DNA from 2 places in the Serratia sarumanii genome. Region 1 is predicted to be linked to the other one. Evidence: predicted binding sites of a transcription regulator. Region 1 holds the regulator's gene; the other holds the start of a gene.
The links. Region 1 encodes Fur, which represses iron uptake genes when iron is present. Its sites were predicted from a motif close to ATAATAATGAGAACNACTATCAA; they were not measured.
Positions count from the first base shown of each region.

Region 1 (15,719 bases):
CGGCAACGATGGGATTCCTGGGCGGCATGGGAAACGCCATGGCCGATCAACAGCTGGTGGATCAACTGAGTCAGCTGAAGCTGAACGTAAAAATGCTGGATAACCGCGCCGGCGAAAACGGCGTGGATTGCGCGGCGCTGGGCGCCGACTGGGCCTCTTGCAACCGGGTGTTGTTCACCCTCAGCAACGACGGCCAGGCGATCGACGGCAAAGACTGGGTCATCTATTTCCACAGCCCGCGCCAGACCCTGCGGGTGGACAACGACCAGTTCAAGATAGCTCACCTCACCGGCGATCTGTACAAGCTGGAGCCGACCGCCAAATTCAGCGGTTTCCCGGCCGGTAAGGCGGTGGAAATTCCAGTGGTGGCCGAATACTGGCAGCTGTTCAGAAACGACTTCCTGCCGCGCTGGTATGCCACGTCCGGCGACGCCAAGCCGAAAATGCTGGCGAATACCGATACCGAAAATCTGGATCAGTTCGTGGCGCCGTTCACCGGCGACCAGTGGAAGCGCACCAAGGACGACAAAAATATTCTGATGACGCCGGCTTCGCGCTTTGTCAGCAATGCCGATCTGCAGACGCTGCCTGCCGGCGCGCTGCGCGGCCAGATCGTGCCGACGCCGATGCAGGTGAAAGTACACGCGCAGGACGCCGATCTGCGTAACGGCGTGGCACCGGATCTGAGCACGCTGGTCAAGCCGGCGGCGGACGCCGTCAACCAGCGCTTTGCGCTGCTGGGCGTGCCGGTTCAGGCCAACGGCTATCCGATCAAGACCGACATTCAGCCGGGCAAGTTTAAAGGCGCGATGGCGGTGTCAGGCGCCTATGAGTTGAAAATCGGCAAGAAAGAGGCGCGAGTGATCGGTTTCGATCAGGCCGGGGTGTTCTACGGGCTGCAGTCGATCCTGTCGTTAGTGCCGAGCGACGGCAGCGGCAAGATCGCCACGCTGGACGCCAGCGATGCGCCGCGCTTCGAGTATCGCGGCATTTTCCTCGACGTGGCGCGCAACTTCCATAAGAAGGACGCGGTGCTGCGCCTGCTGGATCAGATGGCGGCCTACAAGCTCAACAAATTCCACTTCCACCTGAGCGATGACGAAGGCTGGCGCATCGAGATCCCCGGTTTGCCTGAGCTGACGGAAGTCGGCGGCCAGCGCTGCCACGATCTGAGCGAAACCACCTGCCTGCTGCCGCAGTACGGCCAGGGGCCGGACGTCTACGGGGGCTTCTTCAGCCGTCAGGACTATATCGACATCATCAAATACGCCCAGGCGCGCCAGATTGAAGTGATCCCGGAGATCGACATGCCGGCGCACGCCCGCGCCGCGGTGGTCTCGATGGAAGCGCGCTATAAAAAGCTGCATGCCGCCGGGAAAGAGCAGGAGGCCAACGAATTCCGCCTGGTGGATCCGACCGATACCTCCAACACCACCTCCGTGCAGTTCTTTAACCGCCAGAGCTACCTGAACCCGTGCCTGGACTCTTCCCAGCGCTTTGTCGACAAGGTGATCGGCGAAATCGCCCAGATGCATAAAGAAGCCGGCCAGCCGATCAAGACCTGGCACTTCGGCGGCGACGAAGCGAAAAACATTCGCCTGGGCGCCGGCTATACCGACAAGGCGAAACCGGAGCCGGGCAAAGGCATCATCGATCAGAGCAACGAAGACAAGCCGTGGGCCAAGTCGCAGGTGTGCCAGACGATGATCAAAGAAGGCAAGGTGGCCGACATGGAGCACCTGCCGAGCTACTTCGGCCAAGAGGTCAGCAAGCTGGTGAAGGCGCACGGCATCGACAGAATGCAGGCCTGGCAGGACGGCCTGAAAGACGCCGAGAGCGCGAAGGCGTTCGCCACCTCGCGCGTGGGCGTCAACTTCTGGGATACCCTGTACTGGGGCGGTTTCGATAGCGTCAACGACTGGGCCAACAAAGGGTATGAAGTGGTGGTTTCCAACCCGGACTACGTCTATATGGACTTCCCTTACGAGGTGAACCCGGACGAGCGCGGTTACTACTGGGGCACCCGCTTCAGCGACGAGCGCAAGGTGTTCAGCTTTGCGCCGGACAACATGCCGCAGAACGCGGAAACCTCGGTCGACCGCGACGGCAACCCCTTCAGCGCCAAGAGCGACAAGCCGTGGCCGGGCGCCTACGGGCTGTCCGCTCAGCTGTGGAGCGAAACCCAGCGCACCGATCCGCAGATGGAATACATGATCTTCCCACGCGCGCTGTCGGTGGCGGAACGCGCCTGGCACCGCGCCGGTTGGGAGCAGGACTATCGCGCCGGCCGCGAATACAAAGGAGGGGAAACCCACTTTGTCGATACCAAGGCGCTGGAGAAAGACTGGCTGCGCTTCGCTAATATTCTGGGCCAGCGTGAGCTGGCCAAGCTGGACAAAGGCGGCGTCGCTTACCGTCTGCCGGTGCCGGGCGCGCGCGTAGCGGGCGGCAAGCTGGAGGCGAATATCGCGCTGCCGGGATTGGGCATCGAGTATTCCACCGACGGCGGCAAGCAGTGGCAGCGCTATGACGCCAAGGCCAAACCGGCGGTTTCCGGTGACGTTCAGGTGCGTTCGGTCAGCCCGGACGGTAAACGCTACAGCCGCGCCGAGAAGGTTTAAGCCCGGTGCAACGGCCTGCTGCCCCGGCGGCAGGCCGTATAACGAAGGGGGAATGCGTCTGCCTTCGCGCGTGTCGGCGCGGGGCGGACGTTGAAGTGAGAGTAGTACGTGGAGTCGCAGTGCCGCTGCAATTGTGATATTTCATGACATGATTTTCCCCGGCTTGTCCGGGGATTTTTTTGCCCGTTGCACGGCGGGCATAAAAAAACCGCCTCGGTGTGAGGCGGTTTTTCATAGCCGGTCAGGCTTATTTCTTGTCGTGCAGCGTTTCGTCTTCACGACAGTCACCGGTTTCGCAGTGGCCGTACAGGTACAGGCTGTGGTTGGTGAGCTTGATGCCGTGCTGCTTGGCGATATCACGCTGGCGAACTTCGATGGATTCGTCGCTGAATTCAATCACTTTGCCGCAGTCCAGGCAAATCAGGTGATCGTGGTGATGCTGTTGGGTCAGCTCGAACACGGACTTGCCGCCTTCGAAATTGTGACGTGTCACAATGCCCGCATCGTCAAACTGGTTCAGTACGCGATAAACCGTTGCCAGCCCGATCTCTTCGCCCATATCAATCAGTTTTTTGTACAAATCTTCCGCACTGACGTGATGGCATTCCGGATTTTGCAGTACTTCCAGGATTTTGAGTCGCGGAAGCGTGACTTTTAAGCCGGCCTTCTTCAGTGCGATGTTGTTGTCGGTCATGCGAATTCAGTCCTGTTACTATGCTAATCAAGTTGAGGCGTACTCGCCTGTGGCATCGGTCGGCACAAAGAGTTAATGCGTCTCATTATAGAACCGGTTGTACTAAATAGAAACCGCCGGTTGTTAACAAAGATATAATTGCACTATTGCATGTTTTGCATGCAACGCCTTGATGGATGGGATAAACCGATATCTCAGTCTACCGTGACGGGGTGGGAAGTTACAAATCTGTAGCTTCTATCGCAGCAATCCCTGCTGCCGATGACGGCCCTGTGGGCACACTATGCACTTTACAGGGCCTTTGTTCAACCTTTCGCCAGTGCCGGGCTTAGCCGACGATATCGGCCAGGCTCAGCTCTTCGACGATCTGTTTGACCCAGGCGTCCACGCGCTCGTTGGTCAGCTCCGGCTGGCGGTCTTCGTCGATCGCCAGACCGATGAAGTGGTTGTCGTCCGCCAGGCCTTTGGAGGCCTCGAAGTGGTAGCCCTTGGTCGGCCAGTGGCCCACGATGGCCGCGCCGCGCGGTTCGATGATGTCGCGGATGGTGCCCATCGCGTCACAGAAGTATTCCGCGTAGTCTTCCTGGTCGCCGCAGCCGAACAGCGCCACCAGCTTGCCGTTGAAGTCGACTTCTTCCAGCGTCGGGAAGAAATCATCCCAGTCACACTGTGCTTCACCGTAGTACCAGGTCGGGATACCCAGCAGCAGGATATCGAACCCTTCCAGGTCTTCTTTGCTGCTTTTAGCGATGTCATGCACTTCAGAGACGTCGTCGCCAAACTGTTTCTGGAGAATTTTCTGGATCATTTTGGCAATGTTTTCGGTATTGCCAGTGTCGCTGCCAAAGAAAATGCCTACAGTAGCCATATCGCGTATAACCTTTAAATTCAAGTAATTGCATTACTCGACGCCGGCACTGCCGCCGCTGACGCCGATTAAAATGATGCCATGGCAAGAGCCTTTCGCCTCCGGGGCGGGCGCCGACAGGCGCAGTCTCTAGCCGGTAAATGCGTATCATGCCAGAAAGTGGCGCCGGGGTTTTATCGCATTTATGCGATGCCGGAGAATGAAGAAAAGCGTGGTCGATCCGGCGTTGTCCTTAACGCCGCGCCGCGCGTGCGGCCGAAGAGATCAATGTTCCGGCTGTTCTTCCGCCAGTTGCGCCAACAGCATCTGCTCGATGAGTTCGCTGCGGCTGATGTTGCGCTGTTCCGCCAGTTTGTTCAGGGCGTCCACCGCATCCGCGTTGATTTTCAGCTCTACGCGCCGCAATCCACGCACTTTATCGCGCCGTAACTGATTGCGCTTATTGATTCTAAGCTGTTCATCGCGGGAGAGCGGGTTGGTTTTCGGGCGCCCCGGACGGCGTTCATCTGCGAACAGATCCAGCGTCGTGCGATCCGTTTGTTCTTTTGCCATAGGTAGCGGTACTGCAAGGGAGTTTGCATCAAAAAGCGCTCGCACGCTTCCGGAGGCATCGGTTAACACACTTCGGGCCAATAAACCCTAACCCAAATTCACCCCCGAACCGGCGTTCATGAACGCGCTGGCGCGGCGGCAAAATTATAGCGCGCCATATTACCCCAGCAGATGGAGCGGCGACAATGCCTAACTGCGGGCTAAACGCGCTAAGCCGTTATCTTTAGCGCGTTTTTTCGCCAGGGGAGCGTGTTTTTCAGGCTTCGTCGAGGAAACGGTGGATGGCGCGCAGCACCGCTTCCGGTTTTTCGGCGTGCACCCAATGGCCGGTGCCGGCGACGACGTGCGCGCGAGCCTGCGGGAACTGGCGGGCGATGTCTGCACGGTAGCTGTCCTGCACGTACGGCGACAGGCCGCCGCGAATGAACAGGGTCGGGTGCGGCCAGGCCGGAACTTCCTGCCAGCCGGTGATGTCTTCGTAGCGTGCGATCAGCACCGGCAGGTTGAAGCGCCATTCGCCGTTGTGGAAGGACTTCAGCAGGAACTGGATCACGCCTTCTTCCTGCAGGTAGTCGCGCATCAGCTCGGCGGCCGCCTGGCGCTGGGTGATGCCGGCGGCGCTGACGGCCTTCAGCGCGGCGAAAATCTCGTCGTGGCGGCGGGTCTGGTAATCCACCGGCGCGACGTCGATAACGATCAGCTTGGCGACACGCTCGGGCGCGATGGCGGTCAGCGCCATCGCCGCTTTGCCGCCCATCGAATGGCCGATGACGATCGCTTTCTCCAGCTGCAGTTCGTCGAGCAGCGCCAGCAGATCCTGTGCCATGGCGGGATAGTTCATGTCGTCGGCGCGCGGGGAGAGGCCGTGATTGCGCAGATCGACCTTGATCACCGTGTGCTGTTTATGCAGATCGCGCGCCAGCACGCCCAAGTTGTCCAGATTGCCGAACAGCCCGTGGATCAGCAGCACCGGCAGCGCGTCTGACTCGGCGGCCAGCAGTTGATAATGTAATTTCATGGCGAAGTTCATACTGAGAGAGATTCAGATTAGGGTATCATGATTGAATCGCACGATGAATCATGCGGAATTTTCGCGGCGCGGGCTTGGCAGTGCCGGCTATAGGTATTAGTCTGCATTTGCCGTCCGGAGGCACATTGTTGTGTTCGCCCCAGCGCTTTTAACCTTATAATCCCATGGCTTGAATGCAGGATCTGGCTTCAGGTTCTAAGTAGAAAAAACAGTATTGGATAAAGATGAAAACTATTGAAGTCGACGAAGAGCTTTACCGTTATATTGCCAGCCACACGCAACACATCGGTGAAAGCGCGTCCGATATTTTACGCCGCATGTTGAAATTCACCGCCGGGCAGCCGGTGCGCGCGTTGCCTGCCGCCAGTGCCCCGCAGTCCGTCGAGCTGGAAAAAGCGGCGCCGGCGCAGCGTCCGCGCGATCGCGTGCGCGCCATGCGTGAGCTGCTGTTATCGGATGAATACGCCGAGCAGAACAAAGCGGTCAACCGTTTCATGCTGGTGCTGTCCACGCTGTACACCCTCGATGCCGCCGGTTTCGCCGCCGCCACCGAGGCGTTGACCGGCCGTACCCGCACCTATTTCGCCGGCGATCAGCAGACCCTGCTGGCCAACGGCACGCATACCAAGCCGAAGCATGTACCGGGCACCCCTTACTGGGTGATCACCAATACCAATACCGGCCGCAAACGCAGCATGATCGAACACATCATGCAGGCGATGCAGTTCCCGGCGGAACTGATCGAGAAAGTTTGCGGTACCGTCTAATTTAGCGAACAGCCCGTCATGCTGGCCGTGCGCGACGTATTGCCCGGTCACCGACAGGGATGAGGGAGATATGTCGATGGCGAATAATCCACGTGCCGGGCAGCCCGCCTGCCAAAGCGATCTGATCAACGTAGCCCAGCTGACGTCGCAGTACTATGTGCTGCAACCTGAAGCCGGCAATGCCGCACACGCGGTGAAGTTTGGCACCTCCGGCCACCGCGGCAGCGCGCAGCGCCACAGCTTCAACGAAGCGCACATCCTCGCCATCGCTCAGGCGATCGCCGAAGTTCGTCATCAGCAGGGCACCACCGGCCCGTGCTACGTGGGCAAAGATACCCATGCGCTGTCTGAGCCGGCCTTCATTTCCGTGCTGGAAGTGCTGACCGCCAACGGCGTCGATGTGATCGTGCAGGAAAATAACGGTTTCACGCCAACGCCGGCGGTATCGCACGCCATTCTGTGCCACAACCGCCGCGGCGGCGCGCAGGCCGACGGCATCGTCATTACGCCGTCCCACAACCCGCCGGAAGACGGCGGCATCAAATACAATCCGCCGAACGGCGGCCCGGCTGACACCAACCTGACGTCGGTGATCGAGAAGCGCGCCAACGAACTGCTGGCGCAGCAGCTGAAAGGCGTTCAGCGCCAGTCGCTGGACAAGGCCTGGAACAGTGGCCACCTGCACGCCAAAGACCTGGTGCAGCCTTATGTCGAAGGCCTGGTTGAGGTGGTCGACATGCCGGCCATTCAACGCGCCGGCCTGAAGCTGGGCGTGGATCCGCTCGGCGGCTCCGGCATCGCCTATTGGCAGCGCGTGGCGGAACACTACAAGCTGGATCTGACGCTGGTGAACGACTCCATCGATCAGACCTTCCGCTTTATGCACCTGGATCACGACGGCATCATCCGCATGGACTGCTCGTCCGAGTCGGCGATGGCCGGCCTGCTGGCGCTGCGCGACAAATTCGATCTGGCGTTCGCCAACGATCCGGATTACGACCGCCACGGCATTGTCACGCCGAAAGGCCTGATGAACCCGAACCACTATCTGGCGGTAGCCATCAACTACCTGTTCCAACATCGCCCGCAGTGGGGCGCCGATGTCGCAGTCGGTAAAACGCTGGTGTCCAGCGCGATGATCGACCGCGTGGTGGCCGACCTGGGCCGCAAGCTGGTGGAAGTGCCGGTCGGTTTCAAATGGTTTGTGGACGGCCTGTTCGACGGCAGCCTGGGCTTCGGCGGCGAAGAGAGCGCCGGGGCTTCGTTCCTGCGCTTCAACGGCCAGCCGTGGTCGACGGACAAAGACGGCATCATCATGTGCCTGCTGGCGGCTGAAATCACCGCGGTAACCGGTGAGAACCCGCAGCATCACTATGACGATCTGGCCAAGCGTTTCGGTGCGCCGAGCTATAACCGCATCCAGGCGCCGGCAACCCATGCGCAGAAAGCGGCGCTGTCCAAGCTGTCGCCGGAGATGGTCAAGGCCAGTACGCTGGGCGGGGATCCGATCACCGCACGTTTGACCGCGGCGCCGGGTAACGGCGCCTCGATCGGCGGGCTGAAAGTGATGACCGACAACGGCTGGTTCGCGGCTCGTCCTTCCGGTACCGAAGAGGCTTACAAGATCTATTGCGAGAGCTTCCTCGGCGCGGAACACCGCGAGAAGATTGAGCATGAAGCGGTCGAAATCGTCAGCGAAGTGCTGGCTTCCGCCAAGTAATCACTTTCCCTGATTGATAAAAAGCGCTGTTTTTACAGCGCTTTTTTTTATGTCTTCAATTTAGATATATCTTTTTATCGGTGCGCGCTTGCGAATTTAGATATATCGATCTAGATTAGCGTTATCGACGCTGTTTAGATATATCTAAACAACCTCGTATTGATGTTCACTGTTAAAGCGAGGTATCACCCTATGTTTCATCGATTAGGTTTACACCGGCATCACCATCACCATCATGAATGTGAAGAGGGCCGCCGTCATCGCGGCGGGCGCCATCATTTCGGCGGCGACGGCGAAGAGCACGGCCGGGGTGGGCGCGGCGGCCGGGGCGGGCGTCATCGTCTGTTCGAACACGGCGATCTGCGCCTGGTGTTGCTGGCGCTGGTGGCGCGCAAGCCCAGCCACGGCTATGAGCTGATCAAGGCGATTGAGGAAGCCTCTTCCGGCCTGTACGTGCCGAGCCCGGGGGTGATTTACCCCACGCTGACGCTGCTGGAAGAGCAGGATTTCCTTGAGCCGCTCACCACCGGCAACGGCCGCAAAAGCTACCGCATCACCGCGGTGGGCGAGGGCGAGCTGCAAAAGCATCAACAGGCGGTTGACGTCATTCTGGCGCGCCTGGCGGGTGCCGGCCGCGAGCATCATCGGCACGGCAACCTGGCGGAAGGCATCTACGACGCCATGAACCGCCTGCGCAGCCTGCTGCGCGGCAACGTGATGCGCGCCGATCTCACGCCGCAGCAGGTGGAGCGCATCAACGCCGCGTTGCTGACCGCCGTGGCGGCGATCGAAAGCGAAATGCATATTCAACCCACGCAGCAGGAGAAGAACTGATGCCCGGCCACCGTTTTACTATTACCGTTGAAGCCCTGAGCGATCGCCAGGGCAATCCCGTCGAGAAAGCGCCGCTGAGTTTTGAAGTGACCAACCACGACGATATTCTCGAGATCGTCGAGCGCATCCGGGCGCGTGACGATCTGAACTTCGGCCCCGAGCAGAGCGCGGCCTTCGCCGTGGGGTTGAAGCTGTTCTCCGAAGTGATGATCGAAAACCGTAAACACCCGGTGTTCGCTCCGCTGCGCGATGCGTTTAAGGAATTTATGGTCGGATTGAAGAAAGGCCCGGCGGCGTAAAGGCGCGGCACACCGCGCCCGCCGGGGTTAAGGCATGAAGCGGTAGCCGACGCCGGTTTCGGTCAGCAGGTGTTTGGGCCGGGCCGGATCGGCTTCCAGCTTCTGCCGCAGATGGCCCATGTAGATGCGCAGGTAGTGGCTGTGCTCCACGTAGTTCGGCCCCCAGACGTGGCTCAACAGCTGACGTTGGGTGATCACCTTGCCGGCGTTGGCCAGCAGTTCCGCCAGCAGGCGAAACTCGATCGGCGTCAGGTGCAAATCTTCGTCGTTGCGCAGCACCCGGCGATTCACCAGATCGACGGTGATCGCTGAAAAACTCACCAGCGGGCTTTCCTGCTGGCTGGCGGAGTGGCGGCGCAGCGCGACCCGCACCCGCGCCAGCAGCTCGCCGATGCCGAACGGCTTGCTGAGGTAGTCGTCGGCGCCGGCGTCCAGTGCGGCGATCTTGTCCTCCTCGGCGTTGCGTGCCGACAGCACGATCACCGGAATGGCGCTCCACTGCCGCAGATCGCGGATGTAACTCAGCCCGTCGCCATCCGGCAACCCCAAATCAAGGATGATCAGATCCGGTTTGCGCGTGCCGGCTTCAATCAGCCCGCGCTGCAGCGTTTCACTTTCAAACACCCGCAGGCCTTCGCTCTCCAGCGCGGTGCGCACGAAGCGGCGGATCTCTTTTTCATCTTCAACAATCAGAATGTTGGTTGGCGTTATGCTCACGTTTCCCCTGCGTTGATTACAGATCGAAGGCGTCACCGTCGATCTCGGGCGGTTTTTCCAGCGGCAGCACGAAGCGGAAGCTGGCGCCGCCGTTGGCGCCGTTTTCCGCCCAGATGCGGCCATCATGCACTTCAATAATGGCACGGCAAATCGCTAACCCCAAGCCGACGCCGGGGATCGCCGACTCTTTATTGCCGCGTGAAAACTTGTCGAAAATCAGCTGCAGCTGATCGGCGGGGATGCCGGGGCCGTTATCCCAGACCTCGACTTCCAGCCACTCGGGCAGCGTGCGCGCGCGAATGCCGATGGTGGCCTCGGCGCCGGCGTATTTATTGGCGTTTTCCAACAGGTTGGTGAACACCCGTTCCAGCAGGCTGCCGTCGCAGTTGACCAGGATCTGTTCCGGCGGCAGCTCGACCACGATCGGATGCTGGCTGAGCAGCGGCTCCAGCATGTGCAGCGAGGCGCCGACGATCTCTTCCAGCGACTGCCACTCTTTGCGCAGGCTGAAACCGCCGGACTGGATGCGCGCCATATCCAGCAGGTTGTTCACCAGCCGGGTGGTGCTCAGCACCTGCTGGCGGATCTGGCTGGCCTGGGTGGCGTGATTGGAGCCTTCGGCCGCCAGGTCCAGCGTGAGGATTTCCGCCTGGCCGAACAGCACGGTCAGCGGCGTGCGCAGATCGTGCGACAGCGCCGCCAGCAGCGAGTTGCGCAGCTGTTCGCGCTCGGCGTCCAGCTTGGCTTCTTCGGCGCTGCGCGCCAGGTGCAGCCGCTCCAGTGCGCTGGCGATCAGCACCGCGAAGGTCTGCAGCAGCCGCTGCTGTTCCGGCACCATCAGCTGGCGCAGGTTGTTGGGCTCGATCGCCAGCAGGCCGAAGGTCTGCTTGGGGGTATTGAGCGGCAGCAGCTGGTAAGGCACGCCGGGCAGGGTGTCGGTGCCGGCACCTGCCGGCAGGCCTTTGTCGAAGCTCCAGCGCGCGATGGCTTCATCAACCGACAGCAGCCCGCCTTCCTCGCCGACCATCTGTTGCAGGCGGCCGTCTTCCTGCGGCAGCAGCAGCACGGTTTTCGCCTGGAAACTGCTGGAGAGGAAATGACGGCTGGTGTTGGCGATGTCGGCCACGGTCAGCGCGCGGCTCAGCCCGCGCGACATTTCGTACAGGTGACGCGCCCGCTGCTCGCGGTAGCGCGCCACCCGGGCCTGATAACGCACCCCGGCGGTCAGGTTGCCGATGATGATGCCGACGGCGAGCATTACGCCGAAGGTCAGCAGATACTGCATATCGCTGACGGCGAACGACCATTCGGGCTGGACGAAGAACAGATCGAAGCTGGCGACGTTGATCACCGCCGCCAGCACCGACGGCCAGCGGCCGAAGAACAGCGCGACGATCGCCACGCCGAGCAGATAGATCATCACCAGGTTGGCCTGATCGAAGCCCGGCAGCAGCCACTGCGAGAGCAGGGTGATCAGCGCGCACAGCGCCACCGCCACCGCGCAGCCGCGCAGCTGCATGCGCCATTTCTCATTGAAGCTGCGGCCGTCGTGCTCCTTGCCCGGCGGCGGCTGCGCGGCGTCGTTCTCCAGCGCCACGATCACCAGATCGAGATCCGGGCCCAGCCGGCCGAGGCGATCGGCGAAGCTGCCGCGCAGCTTCCAGCGCTGTTCGCTGCGGCGGCCGATGATGATTTTGCCGAGGTTATGCTCGCGGGCGTAGCGCAGCACCGCGCGCTCTTCGGACGGATCGGCCAGGGTGGCGGTTTCTGCCCCCAGCTCCTGCGCCAGCCGCAGCGCGCGCAGAATGGCGCGGCGCTGGTTTTCCGGTAGCCGGTGCAGCTTGGGGGTTTCCACGTAGACCGCATGCCAGTGGCAGCCGAGCCGCGCCGCCAGCCGGGCGGCGATGCGCACCAGCTTTTCGTTGCCGCTGTTGTGGCCGACGCACAGCAGAATGCTGTCGCGGGTGTGCCACACTTTCTCGCGCCCCTGGGTATCGCGAAACTCGCGCATCTGATCATCGACCCGATCGGCGGTGCGGCGCAGCGCCAGCTCGCGCAGGGCGATCAGGTTGCCTTTGCGAAAGAAGTGCTCGATGGCGCGCTCGGCCTGACCGGGAATATACACTTTGCCTTCGTGCAGCCGCCGGCGCAGATCGTCCGGCGGCAGATCGACCAGCACCACTTCGGTGGCTTCGTCAAACACGTGGTCGGGCACCGTTTCGCGCACCCGCACGCCGGTCACGCCGCCCACGACGTCGTTCAGGCTTTCCAGATGCTGCACGTTGACGGTAGTCAGCACGTCGATGCCGGCGTCCAGCAGCTCTTCCACATCCTGCCAGCGTTTGGGGTGGCGCGAACCCTGGGCGTTGCTGTGCGCCAGTTCGTCCATCAGCACCAGCGCCGGGTGGCGCGCCAGCGCGGCGTCGAGATCGAATTCATGCACCAGCCGGCCGCGATGCTGGATGCGTTTTTGCGGCAGCAGCGACAGGCCGTCGAGCAGGGCGGCGGTCTCGCTGCGGCCGTGGGTTTCCACCACGCCGACCAGCACGTCCAGCCCCTGAGCGCGCAAACGCTGGGCCTCCTGCAGCATGGCGTAGGTTTTGCCCACGCCGGCGCAGGCGCCGAAGAATACCTTCAACCGGCCGCGCGGCTTTTCATTGGCCAGCGCCAGCAGGCTATCGGGATCGGGGCGCTGCTGCTCTTCTTCGACCATGACAATTCCTTGTGTTACCAAGCAAAAAGGGGTTCGGCATGCCGAACCCTATCACTATGCTGAATACGGCGCGTTACTTCAACGCATCCAGCGCCAGGTTCAGCTTCAGCACGTTGACCACCGATTCCCCCATGAAGTTGGGCGTGGCCCGATCGGTGTTGTCTTCGATCAGTTTGGCGACCTGTTCCGGCGGCAGATGACGCGCCGCCGCGACCCGCGCCAGCTGATATTGCGCGGCGGCGATCGAGATCTGCGGATCCAACCCGCTGCCGGAGGCGGTCAGCAGATCGACCGGGATCGGGCCGCTCATTGCCGGGTTGGCTTGGCGCAGCTGCGCTGCGCGTTCGGCGATAGCCTTATCCTGCGCCGGGTTGGTGGCCGCCAGGTTGCTGCCGGCGGAGGCCTGTGGATTATAGGCCGAATCGCCGGTGGCCGACGGGCGGCCCCAGAAATAGTCGGCGCGCGTAAAGTTCTGGCCGATCAGCGCGGAGCCGACCGCCTTGTCGCCTTGGTACAGCAGCGAGCCGTTGGCCGCGGCCGGAAACAGCAGCTGCGCCAGCCCGGTGGTCAGCAGCGGATAGGCGATGCCGGTGATCAGCGTCAGCAAAATCAGCATCACCAGCGCAGGTCGTAAATAAGTCATGTTCATTTCCCTCAATGGTTAACCGGCGACGTGCAGCGCGACCAGGATCAGGTCGATCAATTTGATGCCGATGAACGGCACCAGCAGACCGCCGACCCCGTACAGCCACAGGTTGCGGCGCAGCAGGGCCGCGGCGCTCATCGGTTTATAGCTCACCCCTTTCAGCGCCAGCGGGATCAGGAACACGATCACCAGGGCGTTGAAGATCACCGCCGACATGATGGCGGAGGCGGGGGAGTGCAGGTGCATCACGTTCAGCGCGTTCAGCTGCGGGTAGGTGGCCGCGAACGCCGCCGGAATGATGGCGAAGTATTTGGCCACGTCGTTGGCGATGCTGAAGGTGGTCAGCGAGCCGCGCGTCATCAGCATCTGTTTGCCGATGTGCACCACTTCGATCAGCTTGGTCGGGTTGGAATCCAGATCGACCATGTTGCCCGCCTCTTTGGCGGCCTGGGTGCCGGAGTTCATCGCCACCGCCACATCGGCCTGCGCCAGCGCCGGGGCGTCGTTGGTGCCGTCGCCGGTCATCGCCACCAAACGGCCTTCTCCCTGATACTGGCGGATCAGCGCCAGCTTGGCTTCCGGCGTGGCTTCCGACAGGAAATCGTCCACCCCGGCTTCGGCGGCGATCGCCGCCGCGGTCAGCGGGTTATCGCCGGTGATCATCACCGTTTTGATGCCCATCTTGCGCAGCTCATTGAAGCGTTCCTTGATGCCGCCCTTGACGATATCCTTCAGCGCCACCACGCCCAGCACCCGGGCGCCTTCCGCCACCACCAGCGGCGTGCCGCCGGTGCGCGCCACGCTTTCCACCAGATCGTCCACCGCCCGCGGGAAGTGGCCCTGATTGGTTTCGACGTGGCGGCGAATGGCGTCCACCGCGCCTTTGCGGATCATGCGCTCCTGCACGTTGACGCCGCTCATGCGGGTCTGGGCGGAGAAGGGCACGAAGGTGGCGTTCAGCGCCTGCAGATCGCGTTCGCGCAGGTTGAAGCGCTGTTTGGCCAGCACCACGATGCTGCGGCCTTCCGGCGTTTCGTCCGCCAGCGAGGCCAGCTGCGCGGCGTCCGCCAGCTCTTGCTCTTTCACGCCCGGCGCCGGCAGGAACTCCGAAGCCTGGCGGTTGCCCAGCGTGATGGTGCCGGTTTTATCCAGCAGCAGCACGTCCACGTCGCCGGCGGCTTCCACCGCGCGGCCGCTGGTGGCGATCACGTTGGCGCCGAGCATGCGGCTCATCCCGGCCACGCCGATGGCGGACAGCAGTCCGCCGATGGTGGTGGGGATCAGGCAGACCAGCAGCGCGACCAGCACGGTGATGGTGACCACGCTGCCGCTGCCGGCCGCTTCCACGCTGTATTGCGAGAACGGGAACAGGGTGGCGGTGGCCAGGACGAACACGATGGTCAGCGCCACCAGCAGGATAGTCAGTGCGATCTCGTTCGGCGTTTTGCGGCGTTTGGCGCCTTCCACCATGGCGATCATGCGATCGAGGAAGGTTTCCCCCGGGTTGACGCTGCACTGCACCACCAGCCAGTCGGACAGCACGCGGGTGCCGCCGGTGACCGAGGAGAAGTCGCCGCCGGACTCGCGGATCACCGGCGCGGATTCGCCGGTGATGGCGCTTTCATCCACCGAGGCGCCGCCTTCCAGCACTTCGCCGTCGCACGGGATGGTATCGCCGGCTTCCACCAGCACGATATCGCCTTTGCGCAGGCTCTCGGCGGCCACTTTCTCCGTGGCGCCGTCGCGGCGCGGGCCGGCCAGCTTTTTCGCCCAGCTGGTTTTCTTGGTGCCCTTCAGGCTTTCCGCCTGGGCCTTGCTGCGCCCTTCGGCCAGCGCCTCGGCGAAGTTGGCGAACAGCACGGTGAACCACAGCCACAGGGCGACGCTGCCGGTGAAGGCGGCGGCGCCGTCGGTTTGGCCGGTGAGGATCGCCAGCCAGATGGCGGTGGTCAGAATGCTGCCGATATACACCACGAACATCACCGGGTTGCGCCATTGAACGCGAGGGTCCAGTTTTTTCACCGCATCGATCAGCGCGGTGCGCACCAGAGCCGGTTCAAACAGCGCGCGTTGTTTGCGAGTCATCTCTTATTCTCTCTCTGTGACGTCGATTAGTTTGCCAACCAAAGCTGCAAATGCTCGGCCACCGGGCCCAGCGCCAGCGCCGGCACGAAGGTCAGCGCGCCCACCAGCAGCACGGTGCCGATCAGCAGGCCGATAAACAGCGGCCCATAGGTCGGCAGGGTGCCGTTGCCCGC
Region 1 covers NZ_CP124750.1:1,210,615-1,226,333, forward strand. Annotated here, with positions in the region: gene SSARUM_RS05710 (beta-N-acetylhexosaminidase) at 1-2,621, shown strand, start outside; gene fur (ferric iron uptake transcriptional regulator) at 2,869-3,315, opposite strand; gene fldA (flavodoxin FldA) at 3,644-4,183, opposite strand; gene ybfE (LexA regulated protein) at 4,448-4,735, opposite strand; gene ybfF (esterase) at 4,992-5,765, opposite strand; gene seqA (replication initiation negative regulator SeqA) at 5,990-6,532, shown strand; gene pgm (phosphoglucomutase (alpha-D-glucose-1,6-bisphosphate-dependent)) at 6,609-8,252, shown strand; gene SSARUM_RS05745 (PadR family transcriptional regulator) at 8,445-9,086, shown strand; gene SSARUM_RS05750 (DUF3861 domain-containing protein) at 9,086-9,385, shown strand; gene kdpE (two-component system response regulator KdpE) at 9,413-10,102, opposite strand; gene kdpD (two-component system sensor histidine kinase KdpD) at 10,119-12,815, opposite strand; gene kdpC (potassium-transporting ATPase subunit KdpC) at 12,889-13,458, opposite strand; gene kdpB (potassium-transporting ATPase subunit KdpB) at 13,477-15,546, opposite strand; gene kdpA (potassium-transporting ATPase subunit KdpA) at 15,573-15,719, opposite strand, start outside.

Region 2 (15,719 bases), 900 kb from region 1:
AGCAGGCGGCTCAACAACACCTGGCCTTTGCCCGCATCAACAACGTCGAGCAGCTCGATCTGGCGCTGCAACAGGCGCGCGGCAAGCCGGTGATGCTGGATCTGTACGCCGACTGGTGCGTGGCCTGTAAAGAGTTCGAGAAATACACCTTCAGCGATGCGGCGGTGCAGGCGAGCCTGGCCAACGCGGTGCTGCTGCAGGCGGACGTCACCGCCAACGGCGCGGAACAGGCGGCGCTGCTGAAGCACCTGCAGGTGCTGGGGCTGCCGACGATCCTGTTCTTCGATCCGGCGGGCCAGGAGCTGACGGCCGAGCGGGTCACCGGTTTTATGAAGGCAGAAGCCTTCAACGCGCATTTGCAGAAAGTGATGCGATAACTGACACTGAAGATCGGAAGCGAATGGGAGGAAGCACAAGTGCAACGTGAACACGTCCTTGATACCGCGCTGGGCCTGTTGGAACAACAGGGCCTGGCGACCGCCACATTAGAGATGCTGGCGGAAAAACTCGACGTTCAGCCCGGCGATCTCAAACGGTTCTGGCCGGATCGCGAAGCGCTGCTGTACGACTGCCTGCGCTACCACGGCCAACAGATCGACACCTGGCGACGCCAGCTGCTGCTGGATGAAAACCTGAGCCCGCAGCAAAAACTGCTGGCGCGCTATGACGTGCTGGCGGAATACGTGCAACACGACCGCTATCCCGGCTGCCTGTTTATCGCCGCCTGCAGCTTTTTCCCGGAAACGGATCATCCGATCCACCAACTGGCGGAGCAGCAAAAGCTGACCTCGCTGGAGCTGACCCGCGAACTGCTGCGCGAAATGGACGCCGACGACGCCGACATGGTGGCGCAGCAAATGGAATTGATTCAGGAAGGCTGCCTGAGCAAACTGCTGGTAAAACGCCAGCTCCAGGACGTATCGGTCGCCAAACGGCTGGCGGAAGACATCTTGCAGGTGGCGCAGTGCCGCCGCAACGGGGCGCTAAGCTAGGCGAGCCGCGCTTGCGGCGCCGCCAGCCCAAGGAGATAGCCTGAACAGGCGCAATTTTTGCGCCCTTTGCCTGAAAAGCCAGCAACCGGACGCGTTTTAACGCCTTTCATGCATAAAGCCGTTGACGGCCATCGGCCAATACGGTTTAATGCTGCCCGTTGCCCGGATAGCTCAGTCGGTAGAGCAGGGGATTGAAAATCCCCGTGTCCTTGGTTCGATTCCGAGTCCGGGCACCATATTTAGAAAACCCGCCTATGGCGGGTTTTTCGCTTTCCGGGATACGGACTCTCCATCGAACTGCGTTCGATTATTCGGCCAAAGGCCTCACCCTGCGGACCAACGCTGAAGCGCTGTTCAACGCGGCGCAGACGCCGGTTGTCCGAGTCCGGTCGCCCTATTTAGAAGAACCCGCCCAAACGGCGGGTTTTTCGCTTTCTGGGTACGGACTCTTCATCGAACTGCGTTCGATTATTCGGCCTCTCGTTTCCTCGGCGGAACCAGCCCAATCAGTGCCAGTACGCAAGATTTAGCGACCAACACCAGATTGAGATGTCCGGGGAAAGCGACATTAACAAACCAAAAGACCAAGAAGACCGCCAGAGAAATCGGCCAAGCGAGCACAAAGAACCGGGTATCGCATAGCCGCCGGGCGCAAAACAACAGCGTCAACACGATCGCCAACAGCCCGAAAGGCAGATACAGAATCAGTCTCAGGTAAGAGGCGACGACATCGGCGAACGAGGTGTTATTGATGACGGAAATCGTTAACTTCTGAAAGAACAACGTGTCGTTGTTATAGAGATCCAAAAGATTTAGCCACGCAAAGCTGAGCACTATCGTTAACGACATCCATACTGCGTACGCTTTTCGGGATAAGGGGGTAATGATCAAACTCAGTCTCGCATTCAAACAGCCGCTCCGAACCAGTGATATAGCACAAATACGCTGAACCGGCGGTAAACGCGATTAAATGCAGCCCCCTCCAACCACGCCTTTGTTACCAAGATTTATCGACACAGGCGGCGAATTTGCCGGTCTTGCCAACCGGCGAACAGCAGCAAACCGCATAGCGCGCCGAGCAAGGCGCAGAACATGTCGGACTGGGTATCCCACGGGTCACCCTGGGTGCCGAGAAACTCGTCGGCGCCCTGGCCCAGCGCCAGCGCCGCCCACCACTCGATCAGCTCGTAAACGGCGCTGATGGCCAGCGCGATGCAGCACACCACAAAGCCCAGCATCTTGCGGCCCTGCACATAGCCGCCGCGCTGGAGGATCTCGCGCGCCACCAGCGCCGGCACCAATCCCTGGAAGAAATGCCCCAGTTTGTCGTATGGGTTGCGGCCAAGATCCAGCCACTGCTGCACCTCAAACCCCAGCGGTACGCGGGCGTAGCTGTACATGCCGCCGAAAATCAGGATCAGCGCATGGAAGAAAATCAGCGTGTAGAGCAGCGGCGTCAGCGGATAACGGCGATGGGTCAGCCACAGCAGCGGCAAGGCGATCAAAACCGGCGCCACCTCCATCAGCCAGGTGGTGCGATCGTAAGGGCGGATGCCGCTGTGGATCAACACGGCCAGCAGCAGCAGGGTGATAACGAACAACAACAGCGGGGTACGCGAGGCGGGCATAACCAACGTTCCTTCGGGTTAACGGATCAATGCACACTTTATACCGCAGATCCTGGGGCGAAAAAAAACAGGCGGAGCGTCGCCGCTTCGCCTGTTCGGTGTGCGCTTACCCTGAGCGGGATTATTTCAGCGCTACGCGGATCACGTCGTCCGGCGCGGTGGCTTCTTTCTCGCGGCTGGAAGCCTGCTTGACGCTGACGTACAGCGTCTGGCCGTCCGGCGACAGCGCCAGGCTGTTCGGGTGGGTCGGCGTCTTGATGGTGTTCAGCACCTTGTAGCTCTTGGCGTCGATTACGCTCACTTCGCCCGCCTGGCGATGGGTGACGTAAACTTCATTGCGCGCCGGGTTGAACAGCACCGCCAGCGATTCCGGCACGTCGATCTTGCTCAGGATGTTGCCGTTGCGGGTATCCACCACCAGCACCTGCGGCTGCTTGGAATCGGTGATGAACGCGCGATGGGTAGCGGTATCCAAGCTGATGTTCAGGAAGAAGTGCTCTTTGGACTCATCCAGCTTCTTGCGCGACAGCACCTTGTTGGATTGGGTGTCGATGGTCACCAGTTCGCCGTCGGCGTTGGTGACGTACAGGCGCTTGGCGGCGGCGTCCAGCGCCAGGCCGGTGCCGTATTTGCCGGTGTCGGTCACGGTGGCGCGCAGGGTCAGATCCTTACCGTCCACCACCCACACCACACTGGATTCACCCAGCCCGGTGATGTACAGGGTATCGCTGTCGGCATCCGCTACCAGTTCGCGCGGTGCCAGCGGCTTGACGGTCTCGGAACGCTTACGCGCGTCCAGCACCAGACGGCCTTTCACGTCGCCGGTCTTGGCGTCGATGGCGGTCACCGAGTTATTGACGGTGTTGCCGAAGAACAGCGTGCCGGTCTTGGCGTTGACGGCGGCGCCGAACGGCTTGATGTCGTTATGGATAATTTGGGTCACGTCCAGCGTGGTCGGATCCAGACGGTAAACGATGCCGCCCTTGTCCAACTTGCGGCTCTGCGACGTCGCCAGGTAGAGCGCGTTCTCGCTCGGGCTGTAGGCCATTTCATAGGCGCCCTTGCCAACCGGCTTGCGCAGCACTTCCGGCGCGGTCTGCGCCAGCAACGAGTTGGAGAACAACAGCGTGGACAGCAGCATCAGCGGAAATGCCGCACGTTTTCCCTTGGTGATCAAAGTATTCATCGAAATCTCCTTATAGAGCCAACGGGGCGGCCGCTCGGCCGCCCTCTTTCGTTATTAAAATCAGGCTTTCTCTTCGGAAAGCAGCGCCCACCAGCTATCGATGGTCGGGTTGCGCGCCAGCGCGATAAAGTCGATGTCGCCGCGGATCTTGCGCCAACGGGTCGCCAGCTCCATGATGCGCACCGAATCCAGGCCGTAATCGATCAGGTTCTCATCGTTGCCCATGTCTTCGCTGTCTTCGTCAAGCAGCGGCAGGATCTGCTGACGCAGCGCATCGATGCTGGCGATACCGGCAGCCGGCAACAGAGACGCGGTGGTCACCACCCGGCCGCATCGGCCGGCGGTGTAACGCAGCGCCATCAGGTGTTCGTCGCGCGAGAAGTCCGCCAGGCCGTCGGCCACCATGAACGGCTGGATATTGCGCATGAAGGCGTCGATGGCGGTGGTCAGGCAGCCGATGTGCGCATACACGCCGCAGATAATCAGCTGATCGCGGCCGGACTCCTGCAGGATCTCCTGCAGCGGCGAGCGGTGGAAGGCGCTGTAGCGCCATTTCACCAGCACCGTGTCGTCTTCGTCCGGCGCCAGCGCGGCGGTCACCGCCTGCTGCTCAGGGTGTTTGTTCAGGCCCGGCCCCCACATGTCGTTCAACAGCGCGCGATCTTCATCGCTCTGCTGGTTCGGCTGCGCGGTATAGAACACCGGAATGCCCTGCTGTTTGCAGTAGCGGCGCAGGTTGGCGATGTTCTCCACCACCTGTTTAATCAGCGCGCTGTCTTCGCCCCAGAAATTGAGGAAATACTGCTGCATGTCGTGGATCAGCAGCGCGGCGCGCTGCGGTTCTACCTGCCAGGTGACTTTATTTTGCGGCAGTTCGTCCGCCGTCGGCAGCGCGTAGTCATTAAGTTTTGGAATGGCCATCGATTAATCTCCCTGAGCCTGAGTCTGTAGTTGCGCGTCGAGCTGCTGGCGCAGCCGTTTTTTGTCCACTTTGCCGACCGGGGTCAGCGGCAGGCTGTCCACCTGAATAAAGCGATCCGGCAGTTTGAAGTCCGCCACGCCCTGCTCGCGCAGGTGGCGACGCAGCACCACCGGCTTCAGCGGCGCGTTGGCGATGATATAGGCGCAGCTCTTCTCCCCCATCAGCGCGTCCGGCATCGACACCAGCGCGGCGTTGATCACGTCCGGATGACGCAGCAGCAGATTCTCGATCTCCTCGGCGGCGATCTTTTCCCCGCCGCGGTTGATCTGGTCTTTCTGCCGCCCCTGCACGGTGATGTAGCCGTCTTCGCTGATGCTGATCAGATCGCCGGAGCAGTAGAAACCGTCGGCGTCGAAGGCGTCGGCGTTGTGCGCCGGGCTCTGGTAGTAACCGCGGAAGGTATAAGGCCCGCGCGTCATCAACCGCCCGACCTCGCCCGCCGGCAACGGATTGCCGTCGTCATCCGCCACCCACACTTCATCGTCCGGCGACATCGGCCGCCCTTGCGTCGTCAGGATGTGGCGTTCGTCGTCGTCCAGCCGGGTGTAGTTCACCAGCCCTTCCGCCATGCCGAACACCTGCTGCAGTTGGCAGCCGATTTCGTTCTGAATGCGCGCCGCCAGCGTCTCGCCCAGCTTGGCGCCGCCCACCTGCAGCAGTTTCAGGCTGGCGAGCTGGGCATTGCCGCCCCACTCTTCGATCGCCTGCAGCCACAGCGTGACCGCCGGCGGTACCAGCGCCGTCACGTTGATTTGGTGCTGTTCGATCAGGCGGAAGCACTGCCCGGCGTCCGGATCGGCGGCGAACACCACCAGCCCGGCGCCATAAAACACGCCCAGCACGCCCGGCGAACTCATCGGGTAGTTGTGCGCCACCGGCAGCGCGCACAGATAGCGGGTCTGCGCGTCGAAACGGCAGATCTCCACGCTGCGGCGAATGCTGTAGTAGTAGTCGTTGTGAGTGCGCGGGATCAGCTTCGGCGTGCCGGTGCTGCCGCCGGAAAGCTGGAAGAACGCCACCTGATCGGCCGCGGAAGGCTGCGCGACAAAACCGTCGCTCGCCTCGTCCAGCCAGGCGGCTAGCGCCAGTTCACCCTCGGGCTGGCTGCGCAGCGCCACAACCCGCAGCGAAGGATGCGCATCGCGGAAGGCGTTCAGGAATTGATCGTCGGCAAACAGCCCGTGCTGGCGATCGGCGATCAGCAGCGCCGGTTTGATCTGCTCGGCATAGGCGTTCAGCTCGCTGCGCTGATGGCTGAACAGCGCGTTGACCGGCGCCACGCCAATTTTCAGCAGCGCGAAGAACACGATATAAAACTCCGCCACGTTGCCCAGCTGGACCAACGCGGTGTCGCCGGATTTCACGCCGCGGCGCAGCAGAGCGGCCGCCAGGCGATCGGCGCGCTGCTGCAGCTCGCGGTAGGTCAGGCTGCCCTGGGCGTCGATAATCGCCGGGGCGTCGTTGTTGGCCTGGCGATCGAGGATCTCGGTCAGCGGCTTGTCAGTCCAGTAGCCGCGTTCGCGATAGCGGCTGGCGAACTCCGCCGGCCAGGGGGTAAAGGCAATGCTCATCTTGTCGTTATCCTTGATTCATACCAAAGGCACGCAGAATGGTGCTGAGTTTGGTGCCTGTTTCATGCCATTCAGATTCGGGTGAAGAGTCTTCCACGATGCCGGCGCCGGCGAACAGCCGCACCCGGTTGCCGTCAACGGTGCCACAGCGGATAGTCACTACCCACTCGCCGTTGCCTTCGTCGTCGCACCAGCCGACGATGCCGCCGAACAGGCCGCGATCGAACGGCTCCAGCTTGCCGATCAGGGCGTGCGCCTCGGCCGTCGGCATGCCGCACAGCGCCGGCGTCGGGTGCAGCAGGCAGGCCAGCGACAGGGCATTTTCGTCTGGAGACGCCGCCTCGCCGTCGATCGGCGTAGAGAGATGCCACAGCGTCGTGGTGGTCAACAATTCAGGGGTGTGCGGCACGTTCAGGTAACGGCAGCGGCCGGCCAGCACGTCACGCATGCTTTCGGTGACGATGCGATGCTCGTGGCGATCTTTCGCCGAGGCCATCAGCCGCTCTCCCACTTCGCGATCGCGCTGCGGGTCGGCCTCGCGCCGGGCGGAACCGGCCAGCGGGTTGGAATAGAAACGGCCGCCGTCCTGGCGTAGCAGCAGCTCCGGGCTGGCGCCCAACAGCGCGCCCTGCTCCAGCGGCACATGGAAATGGAAACCGTGCGGGTTCTGGGCAATCACGCGCGCCATCAGCGCATGGCGATCCACCGGCTGGCGCGTTTCGATCTCCAGCAGGCGCGACAGCACCACTTTATCCAGTTCGCCGGCCTTCATCGCGTCGACGGCGTCGCTGACCATGTTCATAAACGGCTGCTGCGGCGGCAGCTCCGTCACGCCGGCCAGTTCAGGGCCGTTCGCCGGCGGCCGAACGCCGGCCATAAAGGCGGCGCGATCGAACCAGCGGCTCTGCTGCGGAATAAACAGCGCCGAAGGCTGCCGGGTATCGAACGGGATGGCGCCGCACAGCAGCGGTTTTTTGATACCGGCCTGCCGGGCCTCGGCAAACGCCTGCCGTACGCTGCGCTGGAACTCGCCGTTCAGGTCGGCGCCGTCTGCGGCCGGCAGGCGAATGCGGCTGAAACAACCGGTGGTGGTCAAGCTGCGGAAAGGAGAGGTAAAGAAGAAGCCCGACGCCGGAGAAAAATCAGCGGCGAACCGGTGTTCTTCGCGCTCCTGCATTTCCTTTCGATTGATGTCGTTCACGGCAGTATCCATCGCTTCGCCCTCAAGGATTTGAAGTGATAACCAATATAATAATGATTATCATTTGAGTTAATTCCGCGCTAAATTACTCGCCGATATTTGCTATGTCAATAAACGTAAGCACTTCTTTCATTTCGAAATCATGACATAAACGCTGTGGGTTTTACGCATGCCGATGATAAGCATTGCTATTTGATCCCACAGCGTTGTCTTAACGCGTTCGACTACTTTTCTGTGGCGGGCTGCGGCTCCGGTTTGTGCAGCGTGACCTGGCGCAAACCGGTCATGGCGAACAGCAACAGGATGCCGAGCACCGCCGCGCCGAAGCCGAAACCGCTGGCGCTCATCGCCGGCAGCATGAAGGCGCCCATCGCCCCCAGCAATAATGCGCCCAGCGCATCGCCCACCACGTTCTGCGCCGTCCACAGGCCGTTGATGCGGCCGAGGAAGTTGTCCGGCGTCAGGCTCTGGATCAGGCCGTATTGCAGCAGCGAGTTCAGCGCGCTCAGGTAGCCGAACGCCACCAGGCACAGCAACGCCAGGCTGTACCACGGCATCAGGCCGAACAGGCCAATGGCGGCGAACGCCGCGATCGCCGTCAGCAGCATCACCCAGCCGGGGCGCGCCACGTGCGCCACGCGCCCGCTGGTGAACGCACCGATGGCCGCGCCGAGCGGCACGGCGGCGTACATATAGCCGAGGTGGGCAGCGTCGATGTGCCAGCTCTCCGCCATCGCCGGGTACAGCACGCGCACCGCGCTGGCCATGGTCAGCAGCGCGCCGATCAGCGCCACCATGCCGATCACCTTGTTCTGGAACAGGAAGGCGAAGCCGCCCGCCAACGCGCGCAGCGGGTGTTCACGCGGCTGCGGCGGCGGCATCAGCTGCGGCAGGCTCAGCAGCGGCAGCAGCGTCAACAGGGTGCCAAACGCCGCCAGGCCGTAGTTCCAGGCAATGCCCATATGGGCAATCACCAGGCCGCCAATCGCCGGGGAAAGAATCGAGCCGAAGCGCACCGTCAGCATGCTGATGGCGCCTGCCTGCACGATGTTTTCGCGGCCCACCAGCGCCGGCGTGGCCGCCAGCAGCGCCGTCACCCCCACCGCGCCGAAGAAGCCGTCCCACACCGCCAGCAGATAAATGGCCGCCAGCGAAGGCGACGGCAATAGGGCGTTGAGGCACAGGCCGACGAAGCCGACGCCGCAGGTGGAACGCGCGAACAGGATCAGCCGGCGCCGCTCATAGCGATCGGCCAATACGCCTCCCATCAGCAGCCCGGCGAACATGCCGCCGCCGGCCAGCGTCACCGCCAGCCCGACCTGCAGGGTGGAACCGGTCAGCGCCTGGATCTGCACCGGGATGGCGATCGCCATCAGCCCCAGCGCCACAATGGAGATAAAGCGCGCGCAGAATACCGCGCGGAAAGCCCGGTTGGTTTTCAGCAGGCTAAAATCAAGCAGGATGGAGGGTTTGCTACTCATCGGTTGTTCACCACATCTTTAAACGGGGATTCTGCAGTTGCGGGGCGCTATGCTAGCACAGATGGCGAAATCAATAATGATAATAAAACTCATTGATATTCAACTGTGAGCAACCGCAAGAAACGCCGCCACACGCGGGGTAATCCCCGTGCCTGGCGGCGAGATGACGGGCGCGATTACAGCGTGCGCAAGATCCGGTTCAGCAGCGGCCCCAGCACTTTGAACGACGCCGGCGAAACGATATCGACATGCGCGCAGTCCAGCTCGTGCGCCTGCAGCGCATCGACGTACTGCGACCAGGTCTGCTGCACGTCCATCCCTTCCTGCAATGTGCGTTTGGCGACGAACAGCGTCGCCTGGCCGCGGAAGCGGGCGGTGCGCGTGTGCGACAGCAACCGCACCGAATCGGCGTAGTTGGCTTCGATGTTGTCGAACATCGCGGTGCGCGTCTCGCCCAGCGCCGGATCGAGCGTATCCTGCGACACCGCCAGGAACTGCTCGCGCTCGCGCTGCACTTCCTTCAACACGTTGTCGTCCAGCATCACGTCCCAGTTTTGGGTCTCCGGCGGATAGGTATCCAGCAGGCCGAGGAACGCCACCTGCTCGCCGCGCGCCTGCAGCCGGGCGGCGATGCCCTGCGCCAGCGTGCCGCCCAGCGAGTAGCCGATGAAGTGGTATGGCCCGTGCGGCTGTACCTGCAACACCGTCTGCAGGTGGGCATCCACCACCTGATCCATATCTTCGCTCAGCGCCAGCGGGCCGTCCGGCCGCGGCGACTGGATACCGACCAGCGACCAGTGCTGATCGAGATAGCGCGGCAATACGCTGAACTGCCAGGAGAAACCGGACGCCGGGTGCAGACAGAACAGCGTCGGCCCCTCGGTGACGCGCAGCGGCAATACGCTGTCGAATCCGCTGCGATCGGCCTCTTCCTGCGTACGATCTTCCGCCAGCAAGGCCGCCAACTGCTCAACGCGCGACGCCACCATTACCTGGCCGACGGACACCGCCTTGCCCAGATCGCGGCGCAGCTCCGCCGCCAGCCGCATCGCCAGCAGCGAATGGCCGCCGAGCGCGAAGAAATCGTCATCGGCGAACACCTGCTCGCGCTGCAGCAATCGGGCAAATACCGCCGCGATCTCGCTTTCCAGCCCGGCCTGCGGCGGCCGCCCAGCCTTGCGCTCGCCGCCCTGCGGCTGCGGCAAGGCCTTGCGATCCAGCTTGCCGTTGGCGCTCAGCGGCAAATCGCTCATTTCCACCAGCGCCACCGGCACCATGTGCGGCGGCAGCCGGTCGGCCAGCGCCGCGCGCAGGGCTTCCGCATCCCAGCCCGCGCCAGGCTGCATCACCAGATAGCCCACCAACTGGCGCGCATCGCCGCCGGCGTCCACCGGCGTGCCCTGCAACACCAGCGCGTGCGTCACCGCCTGGCGCACGCCCGGCAGCGACAGCAAGGCGTGGTCGATTTCGCTCAGCTCGATCCGCTGCCCACGGATCTTCAGCTGATCGTCGCTGCGGCCCAAATATTCCACCGCGCCGTCCGGCAGCCAGCGCGCCACGTCGCCGGTGCGGTACATGCGCCCGCCCTCGCCGAACGGATCGGCGACAAAGCGGCTGGCGGTCAGATCCGGCCGGCCAAGGTAGCCGTGCGCCAGCTGCACGCCGGTCAGATACAGATCGCCCGCCACGCCCGGCGGCACCGGCCGCAGGCGCGCGTCAAGAATGCGCAGCCCGGTGTTCCATACCGGCAGGCCGATCGGCACGTTGGCGCCGGTCACCTTCGCCAGCGCGTCGCCGTGGGCCGGATGCCAGGTCACGTCCACCGCCGCTTCGGTCGGGCCGTAGAGGTTGTGCAGCGGCACCGCCGTGCGGCTTTGCCACAGGCGGCACAGCTCCGCCGGCAGCGCTTCGCCGCTGCAGAACACCTGGCGCAGCGCGGCGCAGCTCGCCACCGCCGCGTCGTCGTCCAGGGCGGCAACGAAAGCCGCCAGCATCGACGGCACGAAGTGCAGCGTGGTAATGCGGTGCTGCGCGATCAGCTGTTGCAGCTGCTGCGGATCGCGGTGCGCCTCCGGCGGCGCCATCACCAGCCGGGCGCCGACCATCAGCGGCCAGAAGAATTCCCATACCGAGACGTCGAAACTGCACGGCGTTTTCTGCAGCACCGCGTCGTCCGCCCCCAGCGGATACTGGTGTTGCATCCACAGCAGGCGGTTGACGATCGCCTGATGGCCGACCAGCACGCCTTTCGGACGCCCGGTGGAGCCGGAGGTAAAGATAATATAGGCCGCATGGTTCGGCGTCGGGCCCGCGATCGCCACCCCGGCGGCGTGGTCGGCCGGCAGCGGCGCGTCATACAGCAAAATTTCGCCCTTGTCGGCGAACCGCGCCTGCTGCGCCGGGTTGGTGATGACCAGCCGGGGCGCGGCGTCTTCCAGCATCATCGCCAGCCGCTCGTCCGGATAACCGGTGTCCAGCGGCAGATAGGCGGCGCCCGCTTCCACGATCGCCATCAACGCCAGCGACAGGAACACCGAACGCGGCAGCGCCACCGCCACGATGTCGCCCGGCCGCACGCCCTGCGCAACCAGCTCACGCGCCAGCGCCATGACCTGCTCGCGCGTTTCGCGGTAGGTGAAATTGAAATGCGCATCCGCCAGCGCCGGCGCGTCCGGCGTGGTTTGCGCCTGCTGCGCCAGCAACTGGCTCAGCGTGGTCGCCGGCACCGGGTGCGCCGTGTCGTTGACCCGCGCCAGCAGCGCGTGATCGTCGGCGGTCAGCATATCGGCTTCGCCGATCGGCAACGTTGCCTGCGCGGCGAACTGCGCCAGCAGCAGCGGCAGTCGCTGCAGGTGCGCCTGCAGTTCCTGGCGACCGTAACGCTCGGCGTTGGCCAGCAGTTCCACCTTCAACTGATGGTGTTCGTCGATAAACAGCGCAATCTCCAGATCGCGCACCGGCCCGGAGGCCAGATCGTGAGTGATGCCTTCGATACCGGCGAAATCCAGCTGGTAATCGAACATTTTGAAGTTGAAGACCGTGCCGTACAGCGGTTCGCCGTCGCCGATGCGCCCCAGATCGCGCTGCACCTGCTCGGCGTCGTAGCGCTGATGGCGGCGCACCGTTTTCAGCTCGCGGCTGATGCGGGCGGCGGCCTCATACAGCGTGGCCTGCGGCTCGAGATGCATCTCCATCGGCAGTACGTTGATCACTGGCCCGGCGGCGCACAGGGCGGCCGATCCGGTACGGCGCATGAAGATAAAACCGGCGCTGAAACTCGGTTGGCCGCTCAGGCGCGATACCCACAGCGCCACCAGCGCCACCGCCATATCGGCGGCGTTCAGCTTCTGCTGCGCGCCGCACTGCACCAGTTCGGCGAAAGCCTGCGGATCGCAGCGCTGTTCCAGCCGGTGGATGCGCGGCGTGGGGGTTTGCCCGGCCAGCGGCTGCGGGCAGAGCGTGGCCGGCGGCGGCAACTGCCGCGCTTTTTCGAGCCAGAAATCGGCGTCGCGCTGCCAGGCCGGCGCCTCCCGGTAAGCCTGGTATTCCGCCACCACGTCGCTGAACGCCGTGAAAGGCGTCGGTTCCAGCGCGTCGCCGCGGCAAATATGGGTGTAAATCGCCGCCACGCGGCGAGCGATGGCGGTGAAGCTGAAACCGTCCACCAGCAGATGGTGATAGCGCTGATACCAGAACCAGCGGTTATCCGCCAGGCGCATCACCACATGGCGATACAGCGGTGCGCCGCTGCCGGCGCGCAGATCGCTCGCCAGATCGATGTCCATCAGCGCGCGCGCGGCGGCTTCGGGATCCGGCGACGTCGTCAGATCGACAAGTTCCGGCTCGTGCACCGCCAGCGCGTCATCCAGCCATTGCACCGGCACGCCGTCGCGTTCCGCAAAACGCAGGCGCAGCATGTCCACCTCGCCCAGGCCCTGGATGATGGCCTGCAGCAGAGGCTCTACGGCAATGGGGCCGTTGAGTTCGATGGCGTGGGCCACCGCGTAGGCATTGCGATGCGGGGAGATTTGATCGGCGACCCAGATGCCGGGTTGCGCCGCGACCAGCGGCCATTCGCCCGCAAGCGCCGGGCCGCTGAGAGAGTTAGGGGTGTGTGACACTGCTTATTGCTCCCGTGATTACCTGGCGCCGGTCACGCCTTGCTTGCTGCGACCGGCAGAATGTCTTGCCAATGCTGTTCCAGCCACTCGGTGCACGCGGTGCGCGCCGCCGGGCCGAAGACGATCGTCCAATCGGACGGAATGGCGCGGAAATCCGGCCACAAACTGTATTGTTGTTGTACGTTGCGCAGCACCAGGCTGCGCTGCTGTTGATCATCGAACGGATTCAGGCTTTCCATCATGTGTTCCTCGTGCCGTCGCCGATGCCGGATAAGCGGTGGCGAAAGCGGAGGCCCAGACCGCCTGCAGCCCGTCGGTCAGGCCGCTGCGCCAGCACAACGCGTCGTGCCCGCCTTCCACCACCCGGTAGTGCACCCGATGGCCGGCGTCGCTCAGGCGAGCCGCCATTTCGCCGCTGACCCGATGCACCAGCTTTTCCTGCGAACCGGCTTCCATAAATACCTTCAGCGCACCGTGGTTGCCCAGGCCATGCCGTTCCACCTGCTGCATCAGCCAGCAGGCGTCGTCGGGGATGCTCGGCAGCTGCAGCATGTCGCGCCGCGGCCACCAGTAGGAACCGGACTGGGTAATTACCGCGCCGAAGCACTGCGGCCAGCGCAGCCCGGCATACAGGGAAGCCAGGCCGCCAAAGCTTTGCCCCGCCACCACCGTATCGGCCGGTTTGTCGCTGTGCGGCGCCCAGTCGGCCAGCTGCGGCATCAGTTCTTCCTGCACCGCCAGCCAGAAATCGTCCTTGCAGGTTAATTCTCGCGCCCGGTGCGGCAGATCGATGATGTCGATCAACACATACACCGCTTCCGGCAACGCCCCCTCGCGGGTCAGCTGCATCAGCGGCTCCCAGACCGGCATCTGCTTCGCCCAGAACTGACCGTCGAGCAGGATAGCCAACGGACGCTCGGCCGGCTTGCTGTCGCCGGTGGTGTAGATCCAAACGTCGCGGCTGTTGCCCAGGCGCTCGCTCTGCCAGGTATGGCGCTGCAAACGCGCCGGCAGCGGCGGCGTGCAGCGCCCGCTGGCGATCTCATACTCGTCGAACGAACGCCATACCGGCTGCGGCGGCGCATCCGGCATGTGCAGGCCGGAGACGCTGTGGCCGCTGGCGCTTTGCCAGGAGCGATACGGGTTGAGCAGATCGGGGGTGGCGCTGGCGAACACCTGGTGCCACCAGTGGCGCAGGTTGTGCATGTTGGCGTGCGCATCGTCGCCGCTGAACGCCGGCGGCCGCTCGTCAAAGCAGGGAATAAAGCAGTAGCTGCCGCGCCAGGCGCCGCTCAGCTCGGTCTGCCAGTACCACACGTCGGTGCCGGCCAAACGCTGCAGGCTTTGCGGCGGATTCGGCTGGTGATGGTCGGTCAGGCAGTTGATGTTGATCCACACGCGGCGGTAGGCGGAGGTCAATTCGCATCCCTGAGGATCGCGCCAGAAAAAGGTGGTTCGCCAGCGGCCGTTACCCGCCGGTTCTACCCATGGCGTACCGCGCCGTGCCACCGTCAACCACCATCCTGGACTGCCCGCATTGCTGCTGGCCAATAATCTGCTGCTTTCTGACTGTAGTTCTGTATTCACAACGCCTACCCATTTTGTAGTTGGCGGCACCGGGAACGTCGACTTTTCCCTATCGCCGGCCACCGCCCGAACGCACTGTACGCCAAATACTATTGATAATAATTTGCATTTGCAATAGTGTGTAAGGCTTGGAGATCGTGCTGGTATTGCGCGCAACGGACAGGGATCGGGGATACATCAATGGCATCCCTTGCCGCAGCCGATTTTCTATTTCCGACTACACAAAAACTACAACCGCCCTTCCCCCCGTTCGGCGAGGGATGGCAGCAAGGTAGGACACTCAAATGAAAAGCAAGCTATCACGTTATTCTTTAGCCACTCTTATCGGCTTGGGATTGGGCGCGTCCGCGTTCGCCAACGCCGCGCAGCAGACCGACACCCCCACCACGGAAGAAAACAGCGGCGCAGCGGATAAAAAGCCGCGCGGCGAAGACACCATCGTCGTGACCGCCGCCCGGCAGAACCTGCAGGCGCCTGGGGTGTCCACCATCACCGCCGATGAGATCAAGAAACGCCCGCCGGCGCGCGACATCAGCGAACTGATCCGCACCATGCCCGGGGTTAACCTGACCGGCAACTCCACCAGCGGCCAGCGCGGCAACAACCGCCAGATCGATATCCGCGGCATGGGCCCGGAAAACACCCTGATTCTGATCGACGGCAAACCGGCCTCCAGCCGCAACTCGGTGCGTCAGGGCTGGCGCGGCGAGCGCGACTCGCGCGGCGATACCGCCTGGGTGCCGCCGGAAATGATCGAGCGCATCGAAGTGCTGCGCGGCCCTGCTGCGGCGCGCTACGGCAACGGCGCCGCGGGCGGCGTGGTCAACATCATCACCAAGAAGGCCGGCGATGCGCTGCACGGCTCGCTGAACGGCTACTTCAACGTGCCGCAACACAAGCAGGAGGGCGCCACCAAACGCACCGACTTCAGCCTGTCCGGCCCGCTGAGCGATTCCCTGAGCTTCCGTCT
Region 2 covers NZ_CP124750.1:312,192-327,910, reverse strand. Annotated here, with positions in the region: gene SSARUM_RS01460 (protein-disulfide reductase DsbD) at 1-377, shown strand, start outside; gene dicD (division control transcriptional repressor DicD) at 417-992, shown strand; tRNA gene SSARUM_RS01450 (tRNA-Phe) at 1,153-1,228, shown strand; gene SSARUM_RS01445 (hypothetical protein) at 1,461-1,841, opposite strand; gene SSARUM_RS01440 (DUF2238 domain-containing protein) at 2,000-2,620, opposite strand; gene yncE (7-bladed beta-propeller protein YncE) at 2,742-3,806, opposite strand; gene SSARUM_RS01430 (isochorismatase) at 3,867-4,727, opposite strand; gene SSARUM_RS01425 ((2,3-dihydroxybenzoyl)adenylate synthase) at 4,731-6,359, opposite strand; gene SSARUM_RS01420 (isochorismate synthase) at 6,367-7,572, opposite strand; gene entS (enterobactin transporter EntS) at 7,785-9,041, opposite strand; gene SSARUM_RS01410 (enterobactin synthase subunit F) at 9,218-13,162, opposite strand; gene SSARUM_RS01405 (MbtH family protein) at 13,195-13,401, opposite strand; gene fes (enterochelin esterase) at 13,376-14,749, opposite strand; gene SSARUM_RS01395 (TonB-dependent siderophore receptor) at 15,034-15,719, shown strand, end outside.
Region 2: fes (enterochelin esterase) is a predicted target of Fur. The motif match lies at 14,836-14,858, and genes of this name have one in related genera.